3 regions of the Lysinibacillus sp. UBA5990 genome follow, and region 3 is predicted to be linked to each of the others. Evidence: riboswitches for the same ligand, from Rfam matches in the RefSeq annotation. Region 3 holds a riboswitch; each other region holds the start of a gene.
The links. Region 3 has a riboswitch for S-adenosylmethionine ahead of B3D94_RS16095 (YezD family protein). Riboswitches for the same ligand answer to the same signal wherever they lie in the genome.
Positions count from the first base shown of each region.

Region 1: another riboswitch for S-adenosylmethionine. It lies ahead of B3D94_RS03245 (methionine ABC transporter ATP-binding protein); the one in region 3 lies ahead of B3D94_RS16095 (YezD family protein).
Region 2: another riboswitch for S-adenosylmethionine. It lies ahead of B3D94_RS07245 (O-acetylhomoserine aminocarboxypropyltransferase/cysteine synthase family protein); the one in region 3 lies ahead of B3D94_RS16095 (YezD family protein).

Region 1 covers NZ_DJAY01000005.1:65,426-75,708, forward strand. Annotated here, with positions in the region: gene B3D94_RS03215 (polysaccharide deacetylase family protein) at 1-450, opposite strand, end outside; gene B3D94_RS03220 (glycosyltransferase family 2 protein) at 447-2,318, opposite strand; gene B3D94_RS03225 (polysaccharide deacetylase family protein) at 2,315-3,745, opposite strand; gene B3D94_RS03230 (nucleotide sugar dehydrogenase) at 3,762-5,087, opposite strand; gene B3D94_RS03235 (MetQ/NlpA family ABC transporter substrate-binding protein) at 5,772-6,623, opposite strand; gene B3D94_RS03240 (methionine ABC transporter permease) at 6,690-7,358, opposite strand; gene B3D94_RS03245 (methionine ABC transporter ATP-binding protein) at 7,348-8,376, opposite strand; SAM riboswitch class I at 8,460-8,563, opposite strand; gene B3D94_RS03250 (thioredoxin family protein) at 8,620-8,931, opposite strand; gene B3D94_RS03255 (hypothetical protein) at 8,947-9,288, opposite strand; gene gcvH (glycine cleavage system protein GcvH) at 9,380-9,760, opposite strand; gene B3D94_RS03265 (arsenate reductase family protein) at 9,842-10,198, opposite strand.
Region 2 covers NZ_DJAY01000010.1:105,648-115,930, forward strand. Annotated here, with positions in the region: gene B3D94_RS07215 (hypothetical protein) at 1-1,031, shown strand, start outside; gene B3D94_RS07220 (hypothetical protein) at 1,075-1,500, opposite strand; gene chrR (class II chromate reductase ChrR) at 1,711-2,442, opposite strand; gene B3D94_RS07230 (succinate CoA transferase) at 2,809-4,329, shown strand; gene B3D94_RS07235 (DASS family sodium-coupled anion symporter) at 4,411-5,892, opposite strand; gene B3D94_RS07240 (glycerol-3-phosphate acyltransferase) at 6,094-6,726, opposite strand; SAM riboswitch class I at 6,882-6,995, shown strand; gene B3D94_RS07245 (O-acetylhomoserine aminocarboxypropyltransferase/cysteine synthase family protein) at 7,112-8,416, shown strand; gene B3D94_RS07250 (hypothetical protein) at 8,743-9,129, shown strand; gene B3D94_RS07255 (homoserine dehydrogenase) at 9,601-10,283, shown strand, end outside.
Region 3 covers NZ_DJAY01000015.1:739,755-750,037, reverse strand. Annotated here, with positions in the region: gene B3D94_RS16120 (hydantoinase/oxoprolinase family protein) at 1-1,307, opposite strand, end outside; gene B3D94_RS16115 (formate--tetrahydrofolate ligase) at 1,746-3,425, opposite strand; gene B3D94_RS16110 (cold-shock protein) at 3,639-3,839, shown strand; gene B3D94_RS16105 (VOC family protein) at 3,944-4,729, opposite strand; gene B3D94_RS16100 (flavin reductase family protein) at 4,888-5,373, shown strand; gene B3D94_RS16095 (YezD family protein) at 5,457-5,612, opposite strand; SAM riboswitch class I at 5,682-5,776, opposite strand; gene B3D94_RS16090 (DUF418 domain-containing protein) at 5,947-7,041, opposite strand; gene B3D94_RS16085 (TetR/AcrR family transcriptional regulator) at 7,025-7,630, opposite strand; gene B3D94_RS16080 (phosphopantothenoylcysteine decarboxylase) at 7,730-8,404, opposite strand; gene B3D94_RS16075 (LysR family transcriptional regulator) at 8,479-9,357, opposite strand; gene B3D94_RS16070 (DMT family transporter) at 9,492-10,283, shown strand, end outside.

The DNA of each region.
Region 1 (10,283 bases), on a different contig from region 3:
CATTTTATTGGCATACGTAAACATCGTAGCCTTGTAATTTAATTTCTCCATAATATTTTGTGCGAAAATACTAGAATCCGTACGTCCATCCTCAAATGATAAAAACAATGCTTTTTCAGGTAATGGTTTGTTCTTTTGATAAAAATCCAATATATCCTGTTGTGTAATCGTTTGATAGCCTTGTTTTTCAAGCAATGTTAATTGTTCTTCTAAATTCTTCTTTGACACATATTTAGGGGAGTCATTTCTACTCACCCCAAAATAGGAAAGTGCTATAAATCCTTCTTTATTGTTTAATGGTACCGCCTCAGCAAATCTCTTGTCTGTCAGAAAAACGGCTTTAATTAACACAACTGCTAAAAAGACAACAACGATTAATTGTAGGATCGAGCGTATAATTTTCCTTCGATTTTTTTTAGCTGGCTGTAAAATTACATTTTTCTCTTTCATTCCTTCTCACCCATTTTTCTAATTTTCAACATTGAAAATCGGGATTTTCGTAATTTTTGCTTTTCTATTTTCTTTTCTTTTGCCAAAACGTCTTGTGGCGTTTCCCTTGTTCCCCACGTTGATTTCCAAAATGTTACCCATGCAACTGGCATTTGCCAGAGTAAAATAAATTCATAATAAAGAACGAAGATAAACCCGAATAACCATAATTTACTTTTTCTAAAGAATAGATGAGCCAAACTCATTAGCATGGCCATTAAAAGTAAACCTAATAAAAAGGTAGTTGGAAAAACGCCATACATAATCGGCACATAGATTAAGTTGTAAACGACGACAATGGGTGCTGCAATTGGCACAATTAAACCTATGATGAAGAAAAGGAACATGAAGGGTTCTTTTTTCCACATAAATAAAAATGCTCGTAAAGATTCTCTTAACCAAGAACGTTTCCATCTCATTTGCTGAGATAAAAAAACCTTTGTGTCAGAGGGGACGATCGTCGAACAAATTGCATTATCCTGATAACCTGTTCGATGAGTTTTCAAAATATAGTTTGTCATACTACGATCATCACCAAATGTAGCAGGCTGCCCAAGAAATTTTTGATTGAGCCAGGCTGTTTCATTCTTTAAAATTAGTTCTTTTCGATAACAAGCTAAAGGTCCTGATAAGCATGTTACCGTATCAAACCAAGATTCAGCCGCTTTCATTATACGAAAGGCAATATAATAACGCACTGTCTGTAGTTTGGTCAGGGCATTAGTAAATTTATTTTCTACCTCTGTCCGACCAGCTACACCACCCATTTTAGGATCTTGGAAAGGCTGTACTAAATTGCGAATTGCATGTGGCTCCAAAAAACTATCTGAATCCACAAAAACCACTAAGTCATGTTTTGCTTGATGAACACCGGCTACTAGTGCTTCACGTTTTCCACCATTTTGAGGGAGCTTAGAAAACTTTAAGCGATCAGTCGTTTTAAAACGCCCACCCTCAAAATGAATAAGATCAATCATTTCCTTAGCTTTTTCCTCCGTCCCATCCGTAGAGCAATCATCCACGACAATCACTTCTAACTTATCGACAGGATAGTACTGATTAATACAGCTTGAAATCGTTCGATGTATCCATTCTTCCTCGTTAAATACAGGGATAATTATGGATACACCGGGCTCATAATGCGGATTGATTGGTACATTTTTATAGAAAATACCAAATAGGTATCTACTTAATAGAAACGTTGCGGCTATAATACTATAAAGATATAAAAATTTATTAAACCTAAAATAAATAACACTTTCTGCTCTCATCAGCATGACAATAAGAGTGACGACCAATAAAAATAGGCTCGCCATAAAAACAGAAATGCCCCACCGCTTTTTTACCATATATTCATTTAAAGGTTGGAGAAATTCACAAGCAAAGTAATACAGCGTTTGACCATCCACCTCTTTAGTAAAATGTCTGACCACCTTTGCCTTTAACTTTACTTTTGCCTCATATCCCTCGGGCATTGCGCCCCCTGGAATCGTAAAATTCATTTCTAAAATTTCATCTTTTAATAATTGTTGAGGCTGTTGAGAATATACAAGGATTCCCGTAACTGAAATATCTTCCGCATAGTATTTGTCTGAACTTATTTTATGCCTTGCTCTTCTCACCAATACTTCAAAATGAGTTTCATAGCGTAAGCTAAGCTGTTGGAGACGATAAATTTCATTGACATCTGTCGGATCAATTTCTTCTTTCTGATAAGATGCACCTCGACGATTGACAAGGTTCCGGACATTTTCGGGATCAGGAATATTTGATAGAATCCGACGGTCTGATCGCGGTACTGTTAAAACCTCTTTTTTCGTTTTTATCATTTATTCACATCCCTATTTGCATCTTCTTCAATCCAAGTTGACATTTTACTAAAGCTATAACCATCTTGTTGCAACTTTTCAATAATTAATGGAAGTGCCTCAACTGTTTTAGTTCCATCTAAGATGTGCATGACAATAACCTTTCCTGGCGCTGCTCTAGATATGACCCGATCATAAATATCCTGAGCACTGTAATCTAAATTCCAGTCAAAAGAAGCAATGTCATACATGGCAATGGTTTGAATTCCTGTAGCAGTAATCACTTTAGCAGTTCGCTCATCCATGATTCCTTGTGCTGGTCTAAAATAAAGTAAAGGTGGTTCCTGTAACGCATAAGTGAGTGCCTTATGGGCCTTCACTAAATCATCCTGTATTTCCTCTGGCGTCATCTTAGTAACATCTAAATGGTAATAGGAGTGACTTGCTACTTCATGACCTTCCTCTTGTATTAATTTTGCTAATTGTGGATTTTTCTCCACCCCACTACCGATTAAGAAAAATGTACTTTTAATATTATATTTTTTTAAAACATCTAAAACATCTTTCACTTGCTGTTCATGTGCCCAGTCATCAAAGGTAATGGCAATTTCTTTTTTAGATGTCTCTTTTCGATAAAATAAATGTGGTTCGATATTTTCATAATTTAAGTTAGGTTTGATTGCATCATGACCTGCTATTTCTTCTAACGACTTTGTTAAATAACGCTCATCTAACAAATCATTTAAAGTAGTAATTGTGTAATCATGCTCTTTTGCTAATTGTGCTAGTAAAGGAATGGTATCTATAATGGCAGGATTAATATAAGTATTAAGATGAATAATAGAGCCTCTATCAATATATTTGTCAATATAATCAATCAATTCTTGGGCACTTTGCATTTTTCGATCAAGTGGATTAATAGATAATCCTATCACTGCATTCATATCCAGTGCAGCAGCCGCTAAGCGCATATTATCTGTAATATCACCGGAACGACTTCGAACATATTTGGGCTTATATCCTAAATGCTCCTCAAATATTTGATTCGTTAAATAAATCTCCTCATAGGTTTGATCATAGTCTAAAGCGGTGACATCTGGAAATGACAAGGTACCGTTTTGGACTTCATGGCCTCTTTTTAAAATGTCTTGAACAAGCTCCGGCTCCTGTGCCACTCGTAGCCCCTCTAAGAAGAAGGTAGCTTTCATATTAGATTCATCTAATTTCTTCAGTAGTAGCTCCATGGTTTGATTATCCGCAAAGCCATTAAACGTTAGAGCCACTTTTGGCTTAATAATATCGGCATGGCTGATTGAATCACTCATCGTACCATCAGATTCCTTAATCTCTATAGTAGAATCAATTGGTTGAATCGTTTTTTGAGGAGTGGATTGACATCCTGCTAAGAACATCAGGAGTAGAAGCCCACATATTTTTAGCTGTTTCATGACCCACGAACTCTCCTTATAACTTGTAATAATATTTATTCTTAAATAAAAAATGGGTATTACGTGTATCAAAAATTAATGACGCTTGTTGATCAATTAATGAATAATCAATGTTGGAATGGTTGGTTAAAATCAATACTGCATCTGCATCTTTAATAATTTTTTCTGTTAAAGGAACTGTATTGAATATCGATTGTTCTACTGGGAATGTTTGAATATAAGGGTCGATAATCTGTAATGAGCACTGATTATCTAGTAATTGTTGAATGACACGTAGTGCGGGAGATTCGCGTGAGTCATTTATTTCCGGCTTATACGTGACACCAATAATAACAATTTTTGCTTGGCGCAGCTCGGTATTTTGAATACGTAAGTACTGCTCAAGCCTCTCCACAACAAAGTTAGGCATCGAATCATTAATTTTATCTGCTGCTTCAATTAATGTTGCTGAGACACCATGCTGTTGACCCGCCCACAATAAATATTTAGGGTCCACAGGGATACAATGTCCACCCACTCCTGGGCCAGGTTTAAATGGCATAAATCCATAAGGCTTTGTTGAGGCGGCATCGATGACTTCCCAAATATCAATGTTCATTTTATTGCAAATTTGACTTAGCTCATTGACAAGAGCGATGTTGATTTGGCGAAACGTATTTTCCAATAATTTCTCCATTTCGGCAACTTTCGGACTTGTTACCGTATATACACTAGTATGAATGACTGTTTCATAAAAAACCTTTGAAACTTCCAAGCATGTGGAAGTGACACCGCCAACAACTTTGGGTGTATTAGAAACTGAAAAATTACTATTACCAGGATCCACTCGTTCTGGTGAATAGGCTAAAAATAAATCTTGACCAACTGCAAAGCCATGTTTTTGCAAAATAGGCTGAACAATTTCCTCTGTTGTCCCAGGATAGGTCGTACTTTCAAGAATGACTAGTGCATTTGCATTAATATGGCACCCAATATCGTGAGCTGCTTCTTCTATATAGGAAATATCAGGAGTACCATCCTCAGTTGTAGGGGTTGGCACACAAATGATGACAACATCAACAGATGCAAGTTTGGAAAAATCATAGGTTGCTTCAAATTGATGTTCCTTTAATAGTGGCTGTATATTTTCTTTCGGGATATCAGCTATATAGCTTTCACCGTTTTGCAACAGGGCGATTTTTTCTTGATTTTTATCAAAGCCTAAAACATGAAAACCTTTTTGAACAATTTCAATGGCAAATGGTAGACCTACATAGCCGAGGCCAATTACCCCAATTGTCGCTTTTTTTGTTTGAATTTTATTTAATAAAGCTGAGCTCATTGATTTCGTGTTTATCGTCATAACAATAACTCCTTTGGCTAAACTTTCATGTAATTTTTATCGCCATTTTTCCGTTTTCTATTCATTCTACTTATATATGCCGAATATTCTGCAACGTAATAGGTTATTTCTCATTGCCATTTTAACCAAACCCCTTTCATCTCCACATACTTAAGTATGATTTTTGTAGTCAAAATAGATGAATAAAATCTAAATTTCACAAAAAAACTTTTCTAACAATTATATAGTACTACTTGCAACTAAACAATTTCTAAATAATTCCTTCATTCACGATAAAACACCTACTTTATTAGTATTTAGAACAAAAAAATTCATTATTTATTCAAATTTTTAGTAAATATATTCAGAGTCTTTTTATAGTGTAGATGAAAAAGATGCTAAGTAACACTGAAGAATGTTAATAAATAGAAAATTAACATTTTTTTCTTTCTTGAAATCTCTAAAAAAATCCCTCCAGCATTGGTTTTAACCGATACTGGAGGGATTAGGTAGAACAATACTTTGAAATATGTAGAATAGGCACTACATGAGCTGTTGTAAATAATTTACATAGCTATTTTTATTTCCTCGGAAATCGACAACCTGTAAATAGTCACTATCCGAAAGCAGTCAAAATTTAGTTAAACAGCTTCAAAGAAAAAGAGTACATAAGTAATTCACTACTTACGTACTCTTCTGTTTAGATTATTGAACAGGTACTACTGCACCTTTCCATTCTTCTAAGATAAAGTCTTGGATTTCTTTAGACGTTAATACTTCTAATAATGTTTTAATTTCTGGTCTTGATTCATCACCAGCACGTACTGCGATGATGTTTACGTATGGCGACTCTTTGTCTTCAAGAGAAATCGCATCTTCGATTGGATTTAAGCCATTATCAATAGCAAAGTTAGAATTGATCAGCACTGCGTCCCCTTCGTCGTTTTCGTACATTTGTACAAGCATTTCTGGTGCAGTATTCGCATCAAATTTAAAGTTTTTAGGATTTTCTTCTATATCCTTAATTTCTGCTGCTGTTTTATCAATACCATCTTTTAATTTAATTAAGCCCTTAGCTTCTAATAATGACAGCATACGACCATGATCTGATACTGAATTAGAAAGTAAGATTGATGCACCTTCAGGCAGTTCCTCTAAAGATTTATATTTTTTAGAATAAATACCGATTGGCTCAATATGAACACCACCAGCATTGACGAAGTCATAGCCATTGTCTTTAATTTGCAACTCTAAATACGGAATATGTTGGAAGTAATTTGCATCCAAATCTTTTGATTCTAAATCTTGGTTTGGTAGCACATAGTCTGTATATGTTTCTACTTTTAGGTCAATACCTTTCTCAGCTAAAATCGGTTTTGCTTTATCCAAAATTACTGCATGTGGTGTATTAGAAGCTCCCACTGTTAAAGTAACGTTTTCTTTACTATCTGTTTTATCACCAGATGCTGAATTTGCATCCTCTTTTTTATCAGTACCGCAAGCTGCTAAAGCTAGTACAAGTATTGATAAAAATAATCCTGTTAATAACTTTTTCATTTATGACACTCCTTTTATTTTGATAAAAATATGTTAGCGGCAAGAACCGGAATAACCTCAGTTTTATTAACGTTTATCAATTTTTTCTGTAATGAAATCACCAATCCATTGGATGATAAAGACTACTACTAAGATCAAAATAGTTGCCATTAATGTCACATCTTGGCGATTTCTTTGGAAACCGTCTAAGAAGGCTAAGTTTCCAAGACCCCCTGCACCGATTATTCCTGCCATTGCTGTATAACCGACAAGTGCTACAGCCGTAACTGTAATACCTGAAATAAGTGCTGGTAAGGATTCAGGGATCAGAACTTTCCAAATAATTGTGGCTGTTTTAGCCCCCATTGAACGAGCTGCTTCAATAACACCCTTATCAATTTCTCGTAACGCAATTAATACCATACGCGCATAGAACGGAGCTGCACCGATAATTAAAGCTGGTAAAGCAGCATTAGCTCCACGGATTGTACCTAGTAAAAACTTAGTGAATGGAATTAATAAAATAATTAACACGATAAATGGGATAGAACGGAATATGTTAACGAGCGACCCTGTTAAAAAGCTAACAATTTTATTAGCCCATAACTGATTCGGACTTGTTAAAAATAGGACGATCCCAATGGCTAACCCAAGAATAAATGTAATAACTGTAGAAATGGCCGTCATATATAATGTTTCATACGTAGCCTGCCACATGCTATCCCAGTCTACATTCGGAAAGAGATTAGTTAGCATCTGCAATCACCTCCGTTTGTACTTCCACTGTATTTAAATAGCTTAAGGCTTCAGTCACGTTTGCTTTGGACCCGTCAATTTGCACAATGAGGGTACCATATGCACCATTTTTCGTTTGTGAAATATTTCCGTGTACAATGCTTACTTCCACATCGAATTGCTTCACTAGATGTGAAATAACTGGCTGTTCTGTTTTTTCACCAACAAAAATCAATTTGACAAGTTGTCCAGTTGGATAATTTGCTTTGATTTGTTCTACTGTATCCTGTGTTTCCTTTGTATTTGTAATTTGAGCTACAAATTTCTTAGTAATGGCAGCCTGAGGAGCCTGGAAAACTTGTAATACTTCTCCACGCTCTACAATTTCGCCTGCCTCCATCACTGCTACACGATGACAAATCTTGCGAATGACATGCATTTCATGAGTAATGAGGACAATCGTTAACCCTAAACGTTCATTAATATCCACCAGTAAATCAAGAATTGCATCTGTTGTCTCAGGATCTAGTGCAGATGTTGCCTCATCACATAGTAAAACCTCTGGATTATTTGCTAATGCTCGTGCAATCCCTACACGTTGCTTTTGTCCACCAGACAGCTGTGATGGATATGCTTGATCGCGACCCTCTAAGCCAACAAGTGCTATCAATTCCTTCACCCGTGCCTCACGTTGAGCTTTTGATACACCTGCAATTTCTAATGGGAAGGCAATGTTTTCTGCAACTGTTCGCGACCAAAGTAGGTTAAAATGTTGAAAAATCATACTAACCTTTTGTCTAGCTGCTCTAAGCTTTTGACCTTTAATCGATGAAAATTCTTGATTGTTCACCGTTACTGTTCCTGCTGTTGGTTTCTCTAAACCATTAAGTAAACGAATCATGGTACTTTTACCAGCGCCACTATAGCCGATAATGCCAAAAATTTCACCCTTATTAATAGTAAGGTTAACATCTTTGACTGCCGTTAATTCGCCATTTGCTGTTTTGTATTTCTTCGTTATATTTTGAAGCTGTATCATAGCGAATACTCCTTTTCTTATATAAAAAAACCCCTTCACTCATAGACAAGTAGAAGGGGTCACGTATTATACGTTGAACCGTTCTCTCATCTTTCAAAGAAAAATCTTTGGGTGATTTGGCACCTTTTCACTATGTGATGGTTGCCGGGCTTCATAGGGCACTTCCCTCCGCCGCTCTTCATAAGAGTTCGATATATTTAATGTTTTAGTAATATATTTGTTACTTTACCACGCTAATAAAGTTCAGTCAATTGATTTTTTTAACAATTCGTACAAAAATGGTACGGATTGAAAAGCATAAATCTTTTCTGTCACTTTGCCGCCATCACAAACAAGTAAACAAGGGACGCTTTCAATTTGATGTTCAATAGCAATTTGCTCCAAAAAATTAATATTTGCTTTCCCTAGTTTTAGGTGAGGTAATAGTTGTTCTACAATTGACATCATTTTCGATGCCACTGCACATGTACCACACATCGGTGTATATAAATAAAACGCAGCTTTTTCTCCCGACTGTAAAGCCGTCTCCCACTGCTCTTTTGACCATTCTTCCATTTAGTTCACGCAACCTTACAAAATATATTCATTATGGATTGAGAAATGCGCACGCAGTAAAATCATTGCTAACACTTTTCTTGGTGTTGTTTCTACTTCCTTATATGTCGGCATTGTACGTAAATGCTCCGCTTCCGGATAATGTCTGTCCATTAAAGCGCGTAGCTTATCGCCTGAAGTATCAGCATCAAAAAAAGTAAATAGCTCGCAGCCCTCATAGGGGTCTATTAGCTCCTCTAATTGATGCACTCCAATTGTTCCATTCGTACATAGTATTGTAACATTCTCGTTCAAAATTGGCTCAATTTGTAGCTTATCTGAGCGTCCTTCTACTATCAAGCATTTCCCATCGAACATTACGCCACCTCCATTTAGACATACCCACTTATACATTATTATATAATAAAAAACGCCGGTAGTTTCCGACGTTTTTTGATTATGGCTTGTCTTATTCTGCAGTCATCTCTTCGTATTGTTCTGCTGTCATAAGTTTATCAACTTCTGATGCATCAGCAGGCTCTACGACGATCATCCATGCTTTTTCATATGGTGATTCATTTACGAATTCTGGGCTATCTTCTAAATCTGCATTTACTTCCACTACAGTACCTGAGATTGGTGCATACAATTCAGAAACAGTTTTTACTGATTCTACGCTACCGAATGGATCATCTGTTTTGATTTCATCGCCAACTTGTGGAAGTTCAACGAAAACGATATCTCCTAATTCAGATTGTGCGAAGTGCGTAATACCAATACGTACTTTTCCATCTTCTACTTTTACCCATTCATGCTCTTCAGAGTAACGTAAGTCTTTCGGTGTGCTCATGCAAAAAACCCCTCCATAATTATGTAATATATTCACTTTCAGTGTGCCATACTTCTCCTATAAAAACAAGGATAAAAACGGTTATAACCAAGCTTGCTCAAAATCGGATTCTTTAAACCCTAAAGTTACTTTTTTTCCATCTGTTACGATGGGACGTTTTATTAACATACCATCCGTAGCTAGTAGCTCAAGCTGTTCTTCCTCAGTCATATCAGCTAGCTTGTCCTTCAAACCAAGGTCACGATACTTCATGCCAGAAGTATTAAAAAACTTTTTCAAAGGTAGTTCACTTGCTTGCCATAAAGCTGTTATTTCATCCTTTGTTGGTGGCTGCTCTACGATATGTACCTCTTCATAGGAAACGTCATGATCATTTAACCACTTTTGTGCTTTTTTACATGTTGTACATTTTGGATAATGGAAAAACTGAATCGTCATAAAAATGCTCCTCTACTGTCTTTTTCTGTAGTATACCATCATAATCATTTAGAATGGTGGAACTTCGCTCATTTACGTAAGTCTA
Region 2 (10,283 bases), on a different contig from region 3:
TGAAGTATGTTCCCTCAGCCTATTTAAATACCAATTTAGAACGCCATATTCGTTTACAACATCCATTCCTTATATTCTACGGAGATGTACAACTTGAAGTAGATGATGAAGGGAAGCCTTATTACATTCGCTCATATGGTGAATTTATTTCTGGGCGTAATGGCTTTGATGTAAAAGGTATTGTCTTGGTCGATGCACTTACAGGGAAGTCAGAAGTGGTTAAGCTAGATGCTATACCTGAATTTATTGATGGTGCAGTTTCACCAGAGACTGTAAGCTTACAGAACAGTTATTTTGGTAATTATGTTCATGGTTTTTGGAACAGTATGTTTGGTAAAAAAGATGTAAAAATTCCTTCGGACGAAGGTACAGAATCGAATGTTAGTCCTATTTTTGATGAAAAAGGCGATATGTATTACTTCACCGATTTTACAAGTCCTAAAGAAGGCGTAGATTCCATGTTAGGTTACTCCTTAACCAATGCAAGAACAGGGGAAGCAACCTATTACACAGGTAATCTAGATTCAAGCTATATGGACTCACAGGGGAATTTGCAAATTATCGAAAAGAAATTTATTGAGAAAAAATGGGCTGGTGAAATGCCTGTATTATATAATTTTTATGGAGAAGCTAGCTGGCTGACAGCGGTGCTTGATTCAAATGGATTTTTACAAAACTATTTCATTGTTTCAGCAGCCAATCCTGAAATTTCTGTTTACGCTACCACTCCAAGAGAAGCACTGAAGCTATATAAAACTGCTTTAAGTCGTGGAGGAAATACGGTAGATGGTAGTTCTAATGCAGAAGAAAAACAGGCTAGCGGAAAAGTTGTCCGAGTTTACAAGGAACGACTTGGTGATTTTACGACGATTTCTTTCTTATTAAGCAATGGTGAAAATTACTTAGTAAGTGCCGAAACAGAACCTTTAGCTATTTATTTACAAGAAGGTGACGAGGTAATAATCAAATATGGTGAAACAGGGGAGCAATTCCTGCCAGTCCGTTCTTTAATTATTAAAGGCTTACAATAAAAAAGTAAAAGACGATCTTGTTCGTATTTCAAGATCGTCTTTTTTATGTTCCTTCGTTTTGAATAAAGGTAAGCATTTTTTCTCTATGGTTTATAAAGAGTGTTTTGGCATGATCGTTTAATGTGAAAGTATCTTGTAAGTATCCTTTTAGCAATTTTTCCTCGTAGGCAAAAGACTGGTTGTCCTCATTTTCTAAAATATAGGATAGTAGAAGAGCATGTAATACTAACACTTCTAAATTTTGAGTATTAGTAATAAATTTTAAATTGAGGATAGAGGTATGGGCAACAAATTGATTGACATAATCTATCGCATATTTATAAACGGCTATATCTGTTTCAGGCTCAAGTCGTTTTCGTAGTTGAGTGCAAGCAGCATTTAGTTCTTCAATTTTTAAAAATAAACCTCTTACACTTCTCTTATGTTGTTGTTCTAAGGTACGAGCAAGATGTTTATTGATATAGGACATTGCTTGTATAACTCCTTTCGTAAATACGTAATCATTTATTAATATGAATGGAATTGTTTGAAAATGGAAGAGTCTTTTCGTTTAATTTATTATTGTACTTAATAGATATATCGAGACATAATGACTAGAGTTAATACAAACAGGTAACGAAATTATGAAAAAAATGGGGTTATTATCATCCGATAGTAACCCCATTTTAGAAGAAGTTATTTATTTCCAGTTAAATCCTTTAGTAGCTAAAAACTCTTTTATATGAGGACGACGTTGCTCAATTAAAAAATCAGCCATTTGCTTTGTCCAATTATCGATTTTTCTGTTAGATGATCGACTATTATAATACGCTTCCATTGTCTCATTATATGCTGGTAAAAGTTCATCATACTTTTCGGTATTGTATTCATTTTCATGTAATACAGCAGACACAGGCAATCGTGGTTTTACCTCATTACGACGAACAGGTACGCCAATTGTTAGACCGAACAACGGGAAAACGTGATCAGGTAAATTAAATAAATCACTTATTTCTGAAGGGTTATTGCGCACTCCTCCAATATAGCAAATGCCATATCCCATTGATTCTGCTGCAATAACAAAGTTTTGTGCAAATAATGATACATCAGCAACTCCAACAAGGACATTTTCGGCTGAATCGGCCACGATATCTACTCCCTCTAACTTACCTGCCATTTGTAGGCGTTTGAAATCAACGCAAAAAACAAAGGCACCACCAGAAGTTTCATACTGACGGGGATTCCCAGAGAGTAATCCTAATTTCTCCTTTTTGCCTGCATCTGTTACCCATATAACACTATATGCTTGCACAAAATGTGACGTGGCAGCCATTTGGGCTGTTGCGATTAATTCTTCAATAATTTCTTTTGAAATCGTGCTTCCATCATAGATTCTTACTGAAGAATGGTTTCGTAATAATTCTTTAACCATTTCTTTACTCTCCTTTGTCACTTTTATATCAAGAGCATAGCATGCTTTTCAATCAAAATCGATTAAAGAGGGGTATATAATTATATTTAAATAGTTTGGAAATGTAGAAATTATCTCGAAAAGTTAAATATTTCATTTGATATAGATTAAATATTCTAAATAGTATAAAATTATATAATCGGCTGTTTATTTGGTTGTGCTACCAAAAATTAGATTATTCTTATGCGGAAGAGGAGTGGGTTTAGCTCTTTTAATTAAGGATAAAGCCTCCTGCATATTTGTTTGAAGCAGAGGTAATTTTGATGACTGAGATAATGGAACCAAATACTAGTTGAACAAAAATAAAGTGGGATGGAGGAATAAGGAATGGAAGAAAAGTTAGCGAAAAAGCTTCGTCATGAGCAATTACGGGGCAAGGTTGTAACAGCAGAAGAAGCAGCATCTTGGATTAAGGATGGCATGGTACTAGGGATGAGCGGTTTCACTCGTGCTGGGGATGTAAAAGTTGTACCTCTTGCGCTTGTAGAGAAAGCTAAAAAAGAGAGCTTCCAGGTAGATATATATACAGGAGCATCTCTTGGTCCTGAGGTAGACCAATACCTAGCGGAGGCTGGCGTTATTCGCAAGCGAGGACCTTTCCAGGCAGATGCTGGTATTCGTAATAAAATTAATAGTGGTGATATCACATTTGTGGATGCACATTTATCTCATAATGCGGAGTTAGTTCGCCAAGGCATTATAGGACCTATTGATTTTGCGATTATTGAAGCGGCTGCTATTACAGAAGATGGCTTATTAATTCCTACAACTTCAGTTGGTAACTCTCCGATTTTTGTGCAAGAGGCAGATCAAATCATCATTGAATTAAATGTAGCACAACTTGATGCATTAGAGGGTGTACATGATATTTTCGTTCCTGCACAACAAGGGAAACGTGACCCAATCCCTTTACAACATGTGTCTGATCGTCTTGGTACATTTGGTATTCCATTAGATTTAGATAAAGTAAAAGGTATCGTAGTTTCTGATATTTTAGATGCACCATCAACGATCCTTCCTGCTGATGAGGAAACAGATATTATGGCTAATCACCTGTTAAATTTCCTGCGCGAAGAGATTAGAGTTGGCCGTTTAACAACAAGCTTGCGTCCAATTCAATCTGGGGTTGGATCAGTGGCGAACGCAGTATTACTTGGTTTTAAAGATTCTGAGTTTGAGAACCTAGAAGTATTCTCTGAAGTTCTTCAAGATGCAGTATTTGAATTAATCGATGCAGGAAAAGTGAATTTTGCTTCTGCTACTTCCATTACCCTCTCTGAACAAGTAGGAAACCGTGTTTATGGAAATTTTGAAAAGTATGCGGATAAATTAGTACTGCGTCCACAAGAAATTTCTAACCAACCAGAAATTATTCGCCGACTCGGCTTGATTTCAGTGAATACGGCATTAGAAGTTGATATTTACGGAAATGTTAATTCTACACATGTTTCTGGCACTAAAATGATGAATGGTATCGGGGGATCGGGTGACTTCGCCCGCAATGCGCGCTTAGGTATTTTTGTGACTAAATCCTATGCTAAGGGTGGCAATATTTCGAGCATTGTCCCAATGGTATCGCATGTGGATCATACAGAGCATGATGTTGATGTTATTGTAACAGAGCAGGGAGTGGCTGATTTACGTGGGCTTGCTCCGAAAGAACGTGTAGGGCTAATTATTGATCATTGTGCACACCCTGATTATCGTGAGCAGCTATGGCAATACTTTAATGACGCTAATGAGGCAACTGGTGGACATCATACACCGCATGATCTTGAAAAAGCGCTGTCATGGCATGTTAATTACGCAAAAAGTGGAACAATGAAAGATCCAGCTTTATCAAAATAGAGTTTTAATAAAAAGGCCTTGAAGGACAGCTGCTCCCTCAAGGCCTTTTAGTGTATAAATTTATCTAAAACGATTAATGCTTTATAGTAGGCCAATCCATTTCCAATAAGTTGCAGAGAACAGCAAAATTAGGAGGAAGCCGAGAATCGTTAATGGAATACCTGATTTCAGGAAATCCTTTGTTGTAAACGCTCCTGTACCGTAGGCAAGCATATTTTGCGGTGCACTAATTGGTAATAGGAAACCAAAGCTAATAACAAATTGTTGTACGATAACAAAACCAACCTGATCAACATTAGCTGTTAATGTGGAAGCTAGCACGATAAACACTGGTATAAGTGCAGAGGCTAAGCTTGTTGCACTAGCGAAACCTAAATGAATAAGAATATTAAATAATGTTACGATAGCAATCGTAGCAAGAATTGGCATAGTATCTAGACCAAGTGAACCAAAAACTTTATCTGATAACCATGCTGCACCTTTTGTATTTAGTAAAATAGTTCCGAGCATAATACCAACTGCAAAGACAATGATTGTTCCCCAAGGAATATGAGGTTCAACTTCCTTCCACGAATAAACGCCGATTTTAGGCATTAGTAGTACAGCAATGGCGATAATTGTAACCGTTGTTGTATCAAATGGATGAAGCTTGCCTTCCGTTGCCCAGAAAAATAGTAAAACTAATGATGTAACGATCAATCGAATCTCAGGTGCTTTTAACGGTCCAAGCTCAGCCAACTGTCTCTTGATAACTTCTTTACCACCTTCAATATTGCTCGTCTCAGGCTTTATAAGCGTAATCATAATGAAAAATAAGGCTACTGACATAATAATCGAGAATGGGGCAGCATAAAGTAACCAAGCACCCCATGAAATATTCACATTAAATTGCTCTTGGATGAAATTTAAAGCAACCATATTTTGCGCTGCCGCAGTTTTAATACCGATATTCCAAATGGAGACGGCTTGTACAGAAGTAATAACGAGTAAAGCAGCAAGTCGACTATCACGTGGTAAACCGAATGCTGCAACCATCCCAAGAAGAATAGGGACTACTGCGCCAGCACGTGCAGTAGCCGAAGGAACAAAAAATGCAAGGGCAATTGAAACTAATATAGCACCGAAAACAATGGCTTTTGTTTTTGTTCCTACAAGTGAAAGAATCCAAAGAGCAAGTCGTTTGTGCAAATTGGTAATTTGCATGGCTGCTGCTAGAAAAAGAGCCGCTGCTACTAGGGCCACGGCAGAATTACTAAAACCACTTAATGATAGTTTTAAGGCGCTAGCGGTACCTAGTTGTGTTGTTGGGTCATCCATGGATGGTGCAAGTCCTAGTAAAACAGTGACGAGTGCAATAATCATTGCAGAGCTAACAGGATATGAAACGGCTTCTGTTACCCACAGGATAACCGCGAAAGCTAAAATGGCTAAAGCGCGCTGCCCAGCTACAGGTAGCTCACCGTTATTAGGTAAAAAAATAATGATAATTAATAAAGCAAAAGCCAACCCAATCCATAAAGGCTTTAAATTACGCTTCATTGTTGCTTGTTTAGGTGAAGACATATTTTCTCATCCCTTCTACGTCTACATAAAAATGACAGTTATTATCCATAACATCGGTCAATATAATGTTTTCTTAAGATAAGAATTCATCCGTTTATTGTATAGAATGAAAGGAAGCGAAATATGTCTGTTTTACAGCTTTAATAGTAATTAAAGAGATAATTTGTGGTCATAAAAAATACAAATACCTCCTAAAAAATATTATTTCTTTTTCTTGAAGGCAGCAGTAACTTTAGGCTCGGTTCCATTGATTAAACGTTGAATATTTTCAATGTGCAAAATAATAGCAATACCAAAAAGTAGAATGGCAATAATAATCGGACCTAGCCCAGGAATCCATAAATAAGTAGCTGTACAAAAAACGAGGTAAAATTCTAATACCCCAACAATTAAATAGTTCGTTGCAAAAGATAAAATAACAAAAAGAATAAGTGCAAATAAACCAATCTTCCAATCAACCGCAAGTAAAATTCCAATGATAGAGGCAGTCCCTTTTCCACCATTGAAGCCCATATAAAAAGGGAAATTATGCCCCAAAATAACCCCTGCAGCTAACAAGTAGGTGAGGAGCCATGTTTGTTCTGCTGTTAAATGTGTTGCATCTGCTAAATAAAAATGTGCACCGACGATGGCTGCGACGCCTTTGCCAATATCGATAAGAGCTACTAAAACGCCATATTTCCAGCCGAGTGAAAGCGTAGCATTAGAGGCACCAGCATTGCCATGACCAGCTTTTTTTAAATCAACCCCGGATAAAAATTGTGCCACCTTAGAACCGTGAATACAGCCAATCAAATAGCCGACAACTAGAAAACAGATCACGGCTTTTACCATAAAAATACTCCTTTCAAATTTTTTTCTAAAATAGTGTATGCGTTCTTACTACGTAAAAGAGCAGACAGAAGTTTCGGAAAAAATAAAATTTAGATGTTGACAGAAAAAAACTCTATGCTTATACTTTGTAACAACGATGGAAATTGAATCTCATACTCTTATCAAGAGCGGCGGAGGGATAGGCCCTATGATGCCCGGCAACCAGTAGGTGATGAACTTACTAAGGTGCTAATTCCTACAGATTCTTACTTGGATCTGGCAGATAAGGGGAGGAAAACTTGCAACCGCAACCCTCTTCTTAGCTGAAGAGGGTTTTTGTTTTCTACAGAAAAATCCTCCTCATCTCCGGTACCATCGTAAAAAAATAACCAAATGGAGGTACACAATGACAAATTTTAAACCAGAAACATTACTGTTACATGGTGGTCAAGAGCCAGACCCTGTGACGGGTTCTAGAACAGTTCCTGTCTACCGTTCAACTGCTTTCGTTTTTAAAGACACTGCTCATGCGCAACGTCTTTTTGCTTTAGAGGAGGCGGGGAACATTTACACGCGAATTACGAATCCGACAGTGGATGTTTTTGAAAAGCGTGTGGCTTTATTAGAAGGTGGAACAGCAGCAGTAGCACTTTCATCTGGTGCAGCAGCTATTGCATTTTCTATTTTAAATCTAGCTGGAGCAGGAGATGAAATTGTAGCTGCTAGTTCTTTATATGGTGGTACGTATAATTTATTCGCTAATACATTACCAAACTATGGTATTAAAACGATTTTTGTAGATGAAACAAACCCAGAGAATTTTAAGGCTGCCATTACCGATAAAACAAAAGCTGTCTTCGCTGAAGTTTACGGTAATCCTAGCTTAAAGGTTTTAGATATTGAAGCTGTAGCTAAGATTGCACATGACAACAGCTTACCATTAATTATCGATAGTACATTTGCTTCTCCTTATGGTTCTACACCAATTGACTACGGTGCGGATGTGGTAGTTCATTCAGCAACGAAATGGATAGGTGGTCATGGGACAACTTTAGGTGGTGTTGTTGTAGACGCTGGTAAGTTTGATTGGACTAGTGGGCGATTCCCAGGCTTTACAGAGCCGGATGCTTCTTACCATGGTTTACGCTATGGAATCGATACAGCTTCTGCAGCTTTTGCTACAAAGCTGCGTGTACAGTTGTTACGTGATTTTGGACCAACATTAAGTGCAGATGCAGCTTTCAATCTATTACAAGGTTTAGAGACGCTTCATTTGCGTATCCCTAAACACAATGAAAATGCTTTAGCTGTGGCTGAATATTTACGTAACCACCCATCTGTGGAATATGTAAATTATAATGGCCTAGAAGATTTTCCAACACATGAGTTGGCGAAAAAGTATTTAAAAAATGGCTTCGGTTCAGTGCTTACATTTGGCATTAAAGGTGGACGTGAAGCAGGTCGAAAGCTTATTGATCATGTAAAGCTGTTTTCACATGTGGCAAATGTAGGGGATGCTAAGTCGCTAATTATCCATCCAGCATCTACTACACACCAACAATTATCCGCAGATGAACTAATACAAGCTGGCGTAACCGAATCGCTCATTCGCTTATCAATCGGTTTAGAGGCAGTGGAGGACATCATTGCAGATTTAGAGCAGGCTATTACTCAGGCAACAGCAACAACAGAACAAACAGTAGAAGCTTAATAGAATGACAGGCGAATGTTGTAGCGTTTACGTATTTTCTCATTCGAATAGCCTCATTTGGTATACGTCAAACGTTGCTACATTAACCAACTGTCTCATCCGGTAATTATCAGAACCTTTTAAAAAATAATACCGAGTAATTTCATATGTATTATTGACTTTAATAAAACCTTGTTATATACTTGGAATTAAGTTAAGTGTACGGAAAAACCTTGTTGAAAAGGTAAATGTTTTCATAAGTGCTCCCCCACTTTTGAATAGATAGGAGAGTAGTTACATAGCCAGTGGCTACTCTTCAAAAAACTAATGATAAAGGAGTGTTTAAAATGGGTAATCTCTATAGTGCGCAAAACATTGCATCTTATCTAATTTATGAACTAAATGAAGGTCGTGTATTTGTTAACAATCAATCCATTCAACACATCCTTACATTAGTGGAACATAAATGGCAGCAAATTTTCGGTCATTCAGCGTATCAGGAACAGGTTTGCGCAAATGATAATGGCTATATGGTTAAGGAAGTTTATGAGACATATGAGAAGTATGGTGTGAGCCACATACAGCTTCCAGCAACAGAATTTTATTTGAAATATGGTACATTTCAATTAGTAGAACGTACGTATGCAATACCAAATTTTACAGAAGAAGAAATTAGTATTGTTCAACAAGCTTTAACACAATATCGTTTTCAATTGCTTTCAAAAGCGAGCTAAATAATCCCTCATATATTTAGGCTCATTCTCTGCTGCTACAGGGAATGAGCCTTTTTTATAGTAGTTTATTTATTTAGCTGGTTTATGGGTGTCTGAACATACATATATAATAGAAGAAAGACATCAAAGTTTGAGAGTAAAGAGTCAATATTTGTTCAAATCTTATGGATAAACTAAAAAAACGTATAGTAAAAGGAATGAAACCGATTTCTTTTGCACGTCTAGGGAAAACAAATGTCCTTCCTAGAAAGATTTTTCTTGTGTAAAGTATATATATGCGTTACAATTTTCTTTAAGTTAAATTTCGAATTATTTGAATTTGTATATGATCTAACATGTACTAAATATCAAAATTTATCCAAAATTAAGGGTTGGCTAAGACCTGCGGTTGGTGTCAAATGATTTGGCACAACCCCACGGAGAGTTTGGCTTGATGAAACTGCGGAATGTAAGTTGGAGGGAATAATAAGAATGGCAACTATAAAGGCAGCGATTTTAGGATTTGGAACGGTAGGTCAAGGGATCTATCATATATTAAATGAAAAGCGAGAAGATCTTAAAAATAAATTAGGTATTGAGTTGGAAGTAGCGAAGATTCTTGTAACAGATGCTAGCCGTGAACGTGTGCCAGGCACAGCACATTTGATGACTACAAGCATGGATGATGTATTGGCTGAACCAGGCATGCAAGTTATATTTGAAGCAATTGTGAATGAAGAGCCTGCATATAGCTATTTAAAGAGAGCGGTAGAGCATAAATTTCATGTTATTACTGCCAATAAAGTAATGTTTGCAAAGCGTGGATTAGAGTTACAAGAACTTGCAAAAGCAAATGGTGTTTTTGTAGGCTTCGAGGCTACAACTGCTGGAGGAGTACCTGTTATTAAAACGATGAAAAATATATTACTTGTTAATGACGTTAGCCGTATACAAGGTGTTTTAAATGGTACTTGTAATTATATTTTAACTAAAATGCGAGCAGAGGGCTGGTCATTTGATACGGCTTTAAAAGAAGCGCAAAGTTTAGGCTACGCTGAGGCAGATCCGTATAATGATGTTTCTGGTCAGGATGCCTTTAAAAAGTTAATGATTTTAAGTGCCTTAGCATTTGGAGAACAACCTGATTGGGCGGATGTAGAAGTTATTGGCATAGA
Region 3 (10,283 bases):
GGATCATAGCCTTTACGAATGGAAATTAGCTTCAACGCATTTAACATATTGGAATTCGCAATATCTAAAATACCTTGCGCTGCTTCCTCGGCTGAAACATTAAATGGTTTTGCAATCGCTTCAACAAGTGCCTCCTCTACTTTGTCGATAGATACTGGATTATCGAAGTTTGCTAATGATAATCTTCCTAAATAAACATTAGCATCCGTAATCGTTGGCTGTGTATTGCCTAAACCATAGGCTACTGGACCTGGGTTTGCCCCAGCAGAATCTGGACCTACCTTTAAGGAACCGAACTGATCCACACGAGCGATAGAGCCCCCACCATTGCCGATTTCAACAATATCTACAACCGGAGTTTTAATTGGATAGCCAGCAAATTTTTCATTTCTTTCAATATAGTACTCTGTCGTAACATTTACTTTGCCATCTGTAATAAGTGAGCATTTCGCTGTCGTACCACCCACATCAAAGGCGATAATATTGGATTCATTTAGAAGCTCACCTAATTTTGCAGCTCCAAACATTCCTGCTACAGGACCAGATTCTACTAGATTGATTGGTAACTCCATCGCTTTATCAAAGCTTGTTGTCCCACCATTCGATTGCATAATTTTTAAATGATCCGTAATACCAACTGTACTTAATTTTTCTTTTAAGCTTTTTAAATAAGCGTGAGCAATGGGCTTCACATATGAATTTAAAACCGTTGTATTTGTTCTTTCATATTCGCGATATTCCTTAATGGTTTCGCTCGAAAGTGTAATATACACCTCAGGCCAAATTTTTAATATTTCTTCTTTTAATTGCTGCTCGTGAATAGGGTTTTTATAGCCATGAATCAACGAAATGGCAATTGCCTCTACACCTGATTCCTTAAATTGACGGACAATCTCTCCAACCTCGTCCCTATTAAGCGCTTTCATAATATTTCCTTTAAAATCAATGCGTTCATCGATTTCTTGTCGTAAATAACGCTCTACAAATGGCTCTGGCTTTTTATATTTAAAATTATATAAGTCTGGTCGGTTACCACGTGCAATTTCTAAAATATCACGGAAGCCTTTTGTTGTAATTAATCCAACTACGCCACCTTTTCTCTCTGTTAATGTATTAATAATTACCGTAGAACCATGAATAAATGATTCAATGAGAGAATCCTCTGTTACATGTCGTCCTAATACGTTTAATATACCATCCTCAAAATGCCCTGGTGTCGTATGCCCCTTGTCAAAATGAAGATTTCCTTTCTCATCTGTATAAACTAGGTCGGTAAAAGTACCGCCAATATCTGTTGCGATTTTCAAGACTTCATCCCTCCGTGTTCCTATAATCGGAACAGTGTTCCGAATTAGAATTAAGTAAATTATATTTAAAAGAAAAAGAAAATTCAATGTATTTTTTAAATAAAAATTCATTTGACAATTGCTTCTCTTTGTAAAAATCCGCTTTTTCCTTCCAATAACAGAGAACTATTGATAAAAAATACCAAACACATTTATATAAGGAAGCTTCTCGAGTTTTTAATCGCATGAAAAAAAATCCTAGTTTTTCAACTAGAATCGTAAATTTTCTAAAAAAAATGGCGATGATGAATGCTAAGACAGGTTATCAAGTATAGAAGGAAGATATCAGAATACTTTTTAGCGGAATTTAAGGAAGGATATGTTAAAATGACTAGACTTTTATCAGCCAATAACTAAAAAAAGCTGCACCTTTTTTAAAGGGCAGCTTTTCAACATTTATTAGAACAATCCGACCGCATGTCCGTCATTATCGACATTCATGCGTAAGGCTGCAGGAGCTTTTGGTAGTCCTGGCATTGTCATAATATCGCCTGTCAGACAAACTAAGAAACCAGCACCAAGCTTTGGAATCACCTCACGAATTGTGACCGTGAAGCCTTCTGGACGTCCAAGTAAACTTGGTTGATCGGATAAAGAGTATTGCGTTTTTGCCATGCAAATCGGCAGAGAATCCCAGCCAAATTTTTCGATTTGAGCCATTTGTTTTTTAGCTTGGTCAGTGAATTGGACATCTTTCCCACCATATACCTTTTGTACAATAGTACGTACTTTTTCTTCAATGGACTCTGTTACATCATATAATGGTGAGAAGTTGTTTTCTTCTTCCAACACAGCTAGTACTTGTTCAGCTAAGGCTACTCCACCTTTACCGCCCTCTTCCCAGACATTTGTTCGGGCTATACGTACATGATTTTCTTGGCACCAGTTCAGAACTGCTTCTAGCTCTGCTTCTGTGTCTGTAATGAAACGATTTAATGCAATAATCGGTTCAACACCAAATGTACGTACCGTGTCGACGTGTTTAGCTAAATTTTCAATTCCTTGGAGTAGGGCTTCCACATTTTCACCTACAAGTGATGTTTTTGGAACACCACCATGCATTTTTAATGCACGAATCGTTGCTACGATGACAACGGCACTTGGCTTGAAGCCCGCTTTACGAGCTTTAATGTTCATGAACTTTTCGGCACCTAAATCAGACCCGAAGCCCGCTTCTGTCACCACAATATCAGCTAGCTTACGAGCAGTTTGTGTCGCCATAATAGAATTACAGCCATGGGCAATATTAGCAAATGGACCACCATGTATAATAGCTGGTGTCCCTTCTAATGTTTGTACTAAGTTTGGCTTAAAGGCATCCTTCAATAATAATGTTAAGGCACCCTCTACCTGTAAATCACGCACAAAAACAGGCTCACGCTCAAATGTGTAGCCAATTACAATGCTAGCGATGCGCTCGCGTAAATCCTCAATGCTTGTTGCTAAACAGAACACTGCCATAATTTCGGAGGCAACCGTAATATCAAAGCCGTCTTCACGTGGCATGCCTTGAACAGGCCCTCCTAATCCTACAATCACTTTCCGTAATGAACGATCATTCAAGTCCATTACACGTTTCCAAATAATACGTCGTGGATCAATGTTTAAGACATTCCCTTGGTGGATATGATTATCAATAAATGCGGATAAAGCATTATTGGCTGTTGTTATCGCATGAAGGTCACCAGTGAAGTGTAAGTTAATATCCTCCATTGGTACTACCTGTGCATAGCCTCCGCCTGTTGCGCCACCTTTTACGCCCATTACTGGACCAAGAGATGGTTCACGTAAAGCTACCATCACTTTCTTATTTAATTGATGAAGGGCATCAGCTAGTCCTACAGTCACAGTCGACTTCCCTTCACCTGCTGGGGTTGGACTAATAGCTGACACTAATACAACCTTTGCGTCCTCACCTTGAGCTGTAATTTTTAATGGGTCAATCTTCGCTTTGTAGCGGCCATACTGCTCAAGTGCATCCTCTGGAATACCTGCAGCATTGGCAATTTCCGTAATAGGTTTGATCACTGCTTGACTCGCGATTTCTAAATCTGATAATGGTTGATTTTTCGTTGTCATTTGGCATCCTACTTTCTATGTTGGTCATTTCCATTATAGTCTTAATTGTGAAAAAAAAGAAAGTCAGATATGCTAGCATTCCGACAATCAATTGACATTTTTGTTCAATTCATGTATGTTCTAAGAGAAAATGCAATTTTTTCACATTTTATCATTGATAGCACGACTTTATTAACTTTATTTTACATTCAAGCGCATTGGAGGCGAATGCTTATGCAACATGGGATCGTAAAGTGGTTCAATAATGAAAAGGGTTATGGCTTTATTGAATGTGATGATGGAGAAGATGTATTTGTACATTTTACGGGCATCCAGGAGGAAGGCTTCCGTACACTTGAAGAAGGTCAAAAGGTTTCATTTGATGTTGTGGAAGGCAATCGCGGCCCGCAAGCATCAAATGTTGTAAAATTATAAGCTACAAAATAGTAAGTGGATGAAGTATTTGAAAATAGCTCAATCCGCTTTTTTACATGTTTGCACATAAAAATCCACTTCAACAATTGAAGTGGATTTTTAATTTATCTATTAATCCAATAAAAAGCACCTGGGCAAACTAATGTTTCCTTTGTTCGGTGTGGATCTTTCAGTGTTACACCGATTGGCCCTTCTTTTAAATGCCCAAGCGTCATGCTAGATGCTGCCGCCTCCTCATAAAAATCCAAGCGCATATTCGGTAGCTGTAGAGATATAAACTGCTCATGCTGCTCAAAATCGGGTAATTGTAATACCTTCTGCCAAAGCTGCACCGTTTCCTCCACATCCTTGACAAAAAACTGGATGGATTCCATTGTAATGGCTTGTTTTTCATCGATCGCGCCACTAGCCTTTAATTGAGCCAAACGTTCCTCATCGTCATCTGCCCATTCAATTAAGAATGGAAAATCCACTGAAAGGCCAGACATGCCAAAATGCAATAGCTTCCATTCAATTATCGTGCCGTCTGGTCTTGTGCGGCTACAAGCATCCGGACCATATACTTCATAGCCCAATGCACGCAATCGTTGACCCTCGTCTTCAATATTTTTAGTGCGCAAGGCAATTCGTGAAAATCCTTGGCGCTCATGATCACGTTTAAACGTATAATGTAGGGAATATGGGTACAGGGCCGCTTGCTCAAATAAATCACGATCATAAATAGCGATTTGTTCAATATAGCTTAAGCCAAAATAGCTTAGCGTATTGTAAGTCCCCCACATCGTGTGTTGACCACCGTTCACTGTATGGACATTTCGTTTATTGAAGAAAACCTTTATATTTTCCGGTAATTCTACTTGATGTACCAGATGATCAAAATATAAAGTCATGGCAATTCCCCTTTCTTTCCCCCATTAGCTTTACCTGGATGTGTAATTGATTTAATATTTACTTAAGAAAAGGAGTTACTATATGGTATGAAAAAAAGTGCAATTTACCTACTAACTCCGTTAACTAATTTATTACTAACTATAAAGAGGTGATTTGAATGACAGATCATGTAGCTGCTTTTAAATTGGCATTAGGTAACTATCCTACAGGTGTAACGGTTGTTACAGCATGTCATGAAACGAATCCTATTGGCTTAACAGTCAATTCTTTTGCATCTGTTTCCATTGACCCACTACTTATTTTATGGTCACTCGATAAAAAATCTCAGCTCTATCCTTACTTTATGAGTGCGGAAAAATTCGCTGTTAATATGTTAGCGAGTGATCAAGAGCATTTATGTACATTATTTGCAAGTAAAGTCCCGGATCGCTTTGCTCAAGCAAAATGGTCTACTTCTTCTTTAGGGCTACCGATTTTACATGATACAGCAGCTATTTTACAATGTAAATCATTTCAGCAAATAGATGCAGGTGATCACACTATTTTTATTGGGCAAGTGCTAGATATTACTAATACTCAAAAGGAACCGCTTCTCTATCATCGCCGTCATATCGGTCAGATTCCAAAAAGCTTTTATAGCTAATGCCATAAAAAAAGGGCCACTTGTAAGCAACGGAAATCATGCTTATTGGTGGCCTTTTCACATCGTTCAACTGAAATGATCATTTATTTCTTCTGAGGAAATCTCTGCTTTTCAAGCCTATTAATTTGAACAATTACACCATCCTGAATCGTAATATGCACTTCACCAAATTCAAGATTTTGAATGGCCTTTGCAATAGCCTCTAATTTCTTATCTTCTACCTTTGCCGACTGAGCCATACGATACACCCCTTCTTTATCATCCTTGTTGTACAAAAGAGGCCAATGCATCAAGCTGATTGATAGCCCCTCCTATCTCTCAGATACATCTGTTGGAATTGGCACCTATTTTTCGGTTGCCGTGGCTTCATTGGGCCAAGTCCCTCCACCTATCTTGATAAGAGTACTGCGTTTCTTGAAAATAATTCTATAATTCTGTTATACGATTGTCAATATAAAATATTAGAAAACCTAGCTGAATACTTTGTAATGATTATTTTTGATTAGAAAACTATCTATATCTAAAGTATTTTATGCCTAATCAGTGAGAAATAGATGGCTATCCATTAATTTATTACGAACTCCATTTCCTCATCATGAATTCAAGAGGACCTCGACGATGTTTAGCTCTCCACCATACAGAAACAAACACACATCCTAAAAAGTAACAGCAGGCGTATAGCATGGAAAAAGCAAGCGTTTGATTCTCCAACTTTTGGCAAACAATTAATATTCCAATCCCAATAAAAACATGGCCAACATAATGCGTTAAAGACATTTGTCCCGTTAAGATCAAAGCTTCAATCACTTTATTTTTAGATGTCTCAACAAGATAGATGGAGCCTACGATAAGGACAATAGCTGAAGCCGAATTAGATAGAACATACATCATATTCGGGGGAATCGGTCCCGTATCAAATAAATACAATGCACTCTCTACATCTAATAAATGGATCGTTGTCATCTTAATAAATATCGTTGAAAAAGTCTCCGTCATTATGACTAGCAATAAACCAGTCACAAATAGGATTTTTCTTAATGTACGATTTGTTAAATCAAATGTGCCGATTAACATGCCCATCAGAAAGAAACAAACCCAGGGGAATAGTGGGTGATAGCCATTAAACATCAAATTTCTTATAAATCCTGCTGGTGTCCAAAAATCCAGATACTCTAGTAATATATATGTTGGATGCCAACCAGCAAGGTAATTAAATTGAATTTGAAGCCATTGTGAAAGGATGAGGATGACACCGATTATGAACATCATCCATTTCTTAGATTGGGCAATCAAACATGCGGCAACAAACATATACACGCCATAATAATGTAATATATCTCCTGTCCAACCGACCGCATATAGTACTATCCCTATCACGAATAACAAAAATGACCTCTTCCACAAAGTAAGTCGATTCTCGCGAAGAAGCATTGGGTCCTTAGTCTCTCTAGCGTGACGAGTCATTAAAGCTGTCCCTATTCCTGCTAGCATGACAAATACGGCCGAGGCACGCCCCTCAAACATATTTTGTAAAGCAATCAACCATGTTGAACCATTCGTTGTAGAACCCGTTACGACACCAAAATTGACAATAAACATACCAAGCATAGCGAGAGCTCTTGCAAAATCAAGACCTTCAATGCGCCGATCATCATTTCTTTTTGTCATCTTTGCCCCCTTGGATAACGCTATGTACAGCCTCCTTCCAAATAGCTCTATAGTTCAATTGGTTACCTGTTAACATGAAATTACCGATATTATCATAGACCAAGGCTAGCATCTGTGCCTTTGCTTCTATATTGGGAGTATCCTCTAGAACTCCTAGCCGCACGCCCCATTGTAGGACTTCAACAAAGCTTGTTAAAAAGCTTGTTTCTAGCTCTACTAATTGTTTCTTATAGCTTTCATCGCGAGCTGCTAAAAGTACATATTGGTTAAATATTTTATTAAAATAAGGATCCTTGCCCTGCGCCTCAATAGACTTATAGCCCAGCTCGAGTAATTCCTCCTTGAAATTAACAGGAGAAAGCTCTTTATAATCCACAGCGACATCCTGTTCAATTACTTTATACAGTTCATCAAATAAGTAGGCGATTAATTGATCCTTTGATTGAAAATAATAATAAATGGCTGGTTTTGATATACCAACCTCTGCAGCTATCATGGCTAAGCTAGTTTTTTCAAACCCTTTTTCTGCAAACATCACATAAGCAACTTCTATGATCTTTTGAAAAGTTTGTTCTTTATTCCCCATCATAACCCTCCTTTTTTACCGACCGTTAAGTAAATATTAAATGATACTTAACTTTTAGACAAGAAAAAACTGTGTAGAACTATTTCTCTACACAGTTCATATTTATTGATGTTGTAAATACATCATTAAAGCTTCGGCTGTTTTTTGCTTGCCCATTACTTTCATAGGCTGTCCATCAGCAGGTACAATCCAATGGGGCTCGTCCCCGCCATATAAAGATTGAGAGCTATTTGCCACCATCAATTGAGCATGAGCTGTTTCCATTCGCAGTCGTGCACGTGCTAATAAAAACTCCTCGTCATCGGTCGCTTCTAGCTTAAACCCTACTAACGTTACATTTGGCTGCCAGCCCTTAATTTGCCCTAAGACTTTTGGCGCCTTTTTAAAATGAATAATAGGTGGCTCATCGGAAGGCATTTTCCCCGCTTCCTCCATCAAGTTCCCTGATTGATCATATACTTTATCAATGACCCAATCGGAGCCAGCCGCAGCCATAATAACGATATCAACAAGTTCATGTTGGACAGCATGACGAACTTTTTCTCCTAAATCCTCAATACCTTCAAATTTAATCAATTTCATTTGATTGTGATTCACTGGAAGCTGTGCAAAATAACCATGCATATATACTACATTAGCACCAGCAGCGAGTGCCGCCTCCGCTAAATAACAGCCCATTGTCCCTTTCGATAAATTCGTATGCCCTCGTACACGATCCCATTTTTCAAGTGTTCCCCCACTTGTAATGAGTACGGTTTTACCTTGTAATGTCCCCATCCACTCACCTATTTTCTAAAATATATACACCTACTATTTTACCGTAATGCAAGGATAGGCTTCAATAGATTCCATCATAGTGCATTTTTTTGTTCCATCAGCCATGCACTTAAAATTTCCGCAAATTTCTTCGTTACAGGTGATGCATTATGCTTCATCGCAATTCCAATCGTACGGTAGGCACCTTGCTTCAGAGGAATTGCTCTTAATGTAGGCGGCAAATTCTGAATGACCAATTGGGGTAAAATACTAATCCCTAGTTGATGAGAAATCATGGAAACAATGCCGACCTCCTCTGAAAGCTCAAAGCGAATATTTGGCTTCACATGATATTGTTCCAACAAAACTTTGACATCATTTGTCCCTTTATAGGATGTCATAATAAAAGGCATATCTTCCAAATCAATAATATCTATCTCTGACTTATTAAATAGTGGGCTTTGATCTGAAACGATACATAATAAAGGATCTTGTTGTAATTCCGTATATTGATATTGCTCAGATTTTTGACCATTTAAAAATCCTGCCTCTATTTCTCCACTAAGTAGCCATTGTTCAATTTCATAATAATCACCCTCGCGTAATTCCACCTGAATTCCAGGAAACTGATTATCCATAATCCTAATAATTTCTGGCATCCAATTAGAAGATATACTTGAAATAACGCCAATACGCACGTTTCCTCTTGTTACTCCATGAATATGTGCTGCCTCTTGTTGCAATAATTCCTGTGCGTCTAAAACCTGACGCATCGCCCTTAGCATGGTTTGCCCCTCACTTGTCAGTGTGACACCCACTCTACTTCGATGTATGAGCGCAAATCCAAATTCTTTTTCTAAACTTGACACAGCGTGACTGACAGCAGACTGAGTTAGACCTAGTGCATCTGCTGCTTTTGTAAAGCTTGCTACCTCTGCTACCTTTGTTAAAATCTCATATTTCACTAAGCTCATCAGCATTACCTCTACATACATGAATTTTTTTAATCCTAATCATTATAAACATTCGTTTTACTAATCTCAACACAAGATATATAGTAATTTTTAGTATAAAAACTGTTTTAGTACACAGATGGTAGGTGAACATAATGAGTATCCAAGGAAAAGCAAATGTATTAATGGTTATTGTCACAATGTTTTGGGGACTATCTTATACCTTTATGGTCATGGGGCTTGAAACATTGGCTGTTTATAATGTGGTGGCTTTGCGTTGTATCATCGCATTTTTAGTAGCAGGGCTTATTTTTTATAAACGGATGATTAAGGTAAATGGTAAGACTTTAAAATATGCAGCTATCCAAGGATTTTTATTATTTATTGTGTTCGCATTAAGCTTATTTGGCTTACAGTCCACTTCAGTTTCAAATGCAGGCTTCATTTTAAGCCTAACGGTTGTATTAGTGCCGATTTTCAGTAGCTTTATTGATAAAAGATTACCCTCCAGAGCTGTCAGCTTTGCGATTATTTGTACCATGATTGGTATTACAGTGTTAACGGCGCAAGGTTCGTTCTCCTTCCATAAAGGAGATTTGTTAGTAGCAATTGCTGCGCTATGCTATTCTATTTATTTACTTTTAAACAGTTCATTTACACGGAATGTGGAGTCCATTTCATATGGTATTTACCAACTAGGCTTCGCTGGCATTTATGCGCTGATCTTAACTTTATTATTTGAAACACCTACGTTACCAAATAATACGACATCTTGGATTGCTATTTTAGGCCTTGGAATCATTTGTAGTGCGTTTTGTTTCGTTGGTCAAACTGTTGCACAACAGTATACTTCTGCTACACATACAGGTCTTATTTTTTCCCTAGAACCTATATTTGCAGCAATGTTTGCGATGATGTTCATCGGTGAAGGATTGACAGTGAAACTC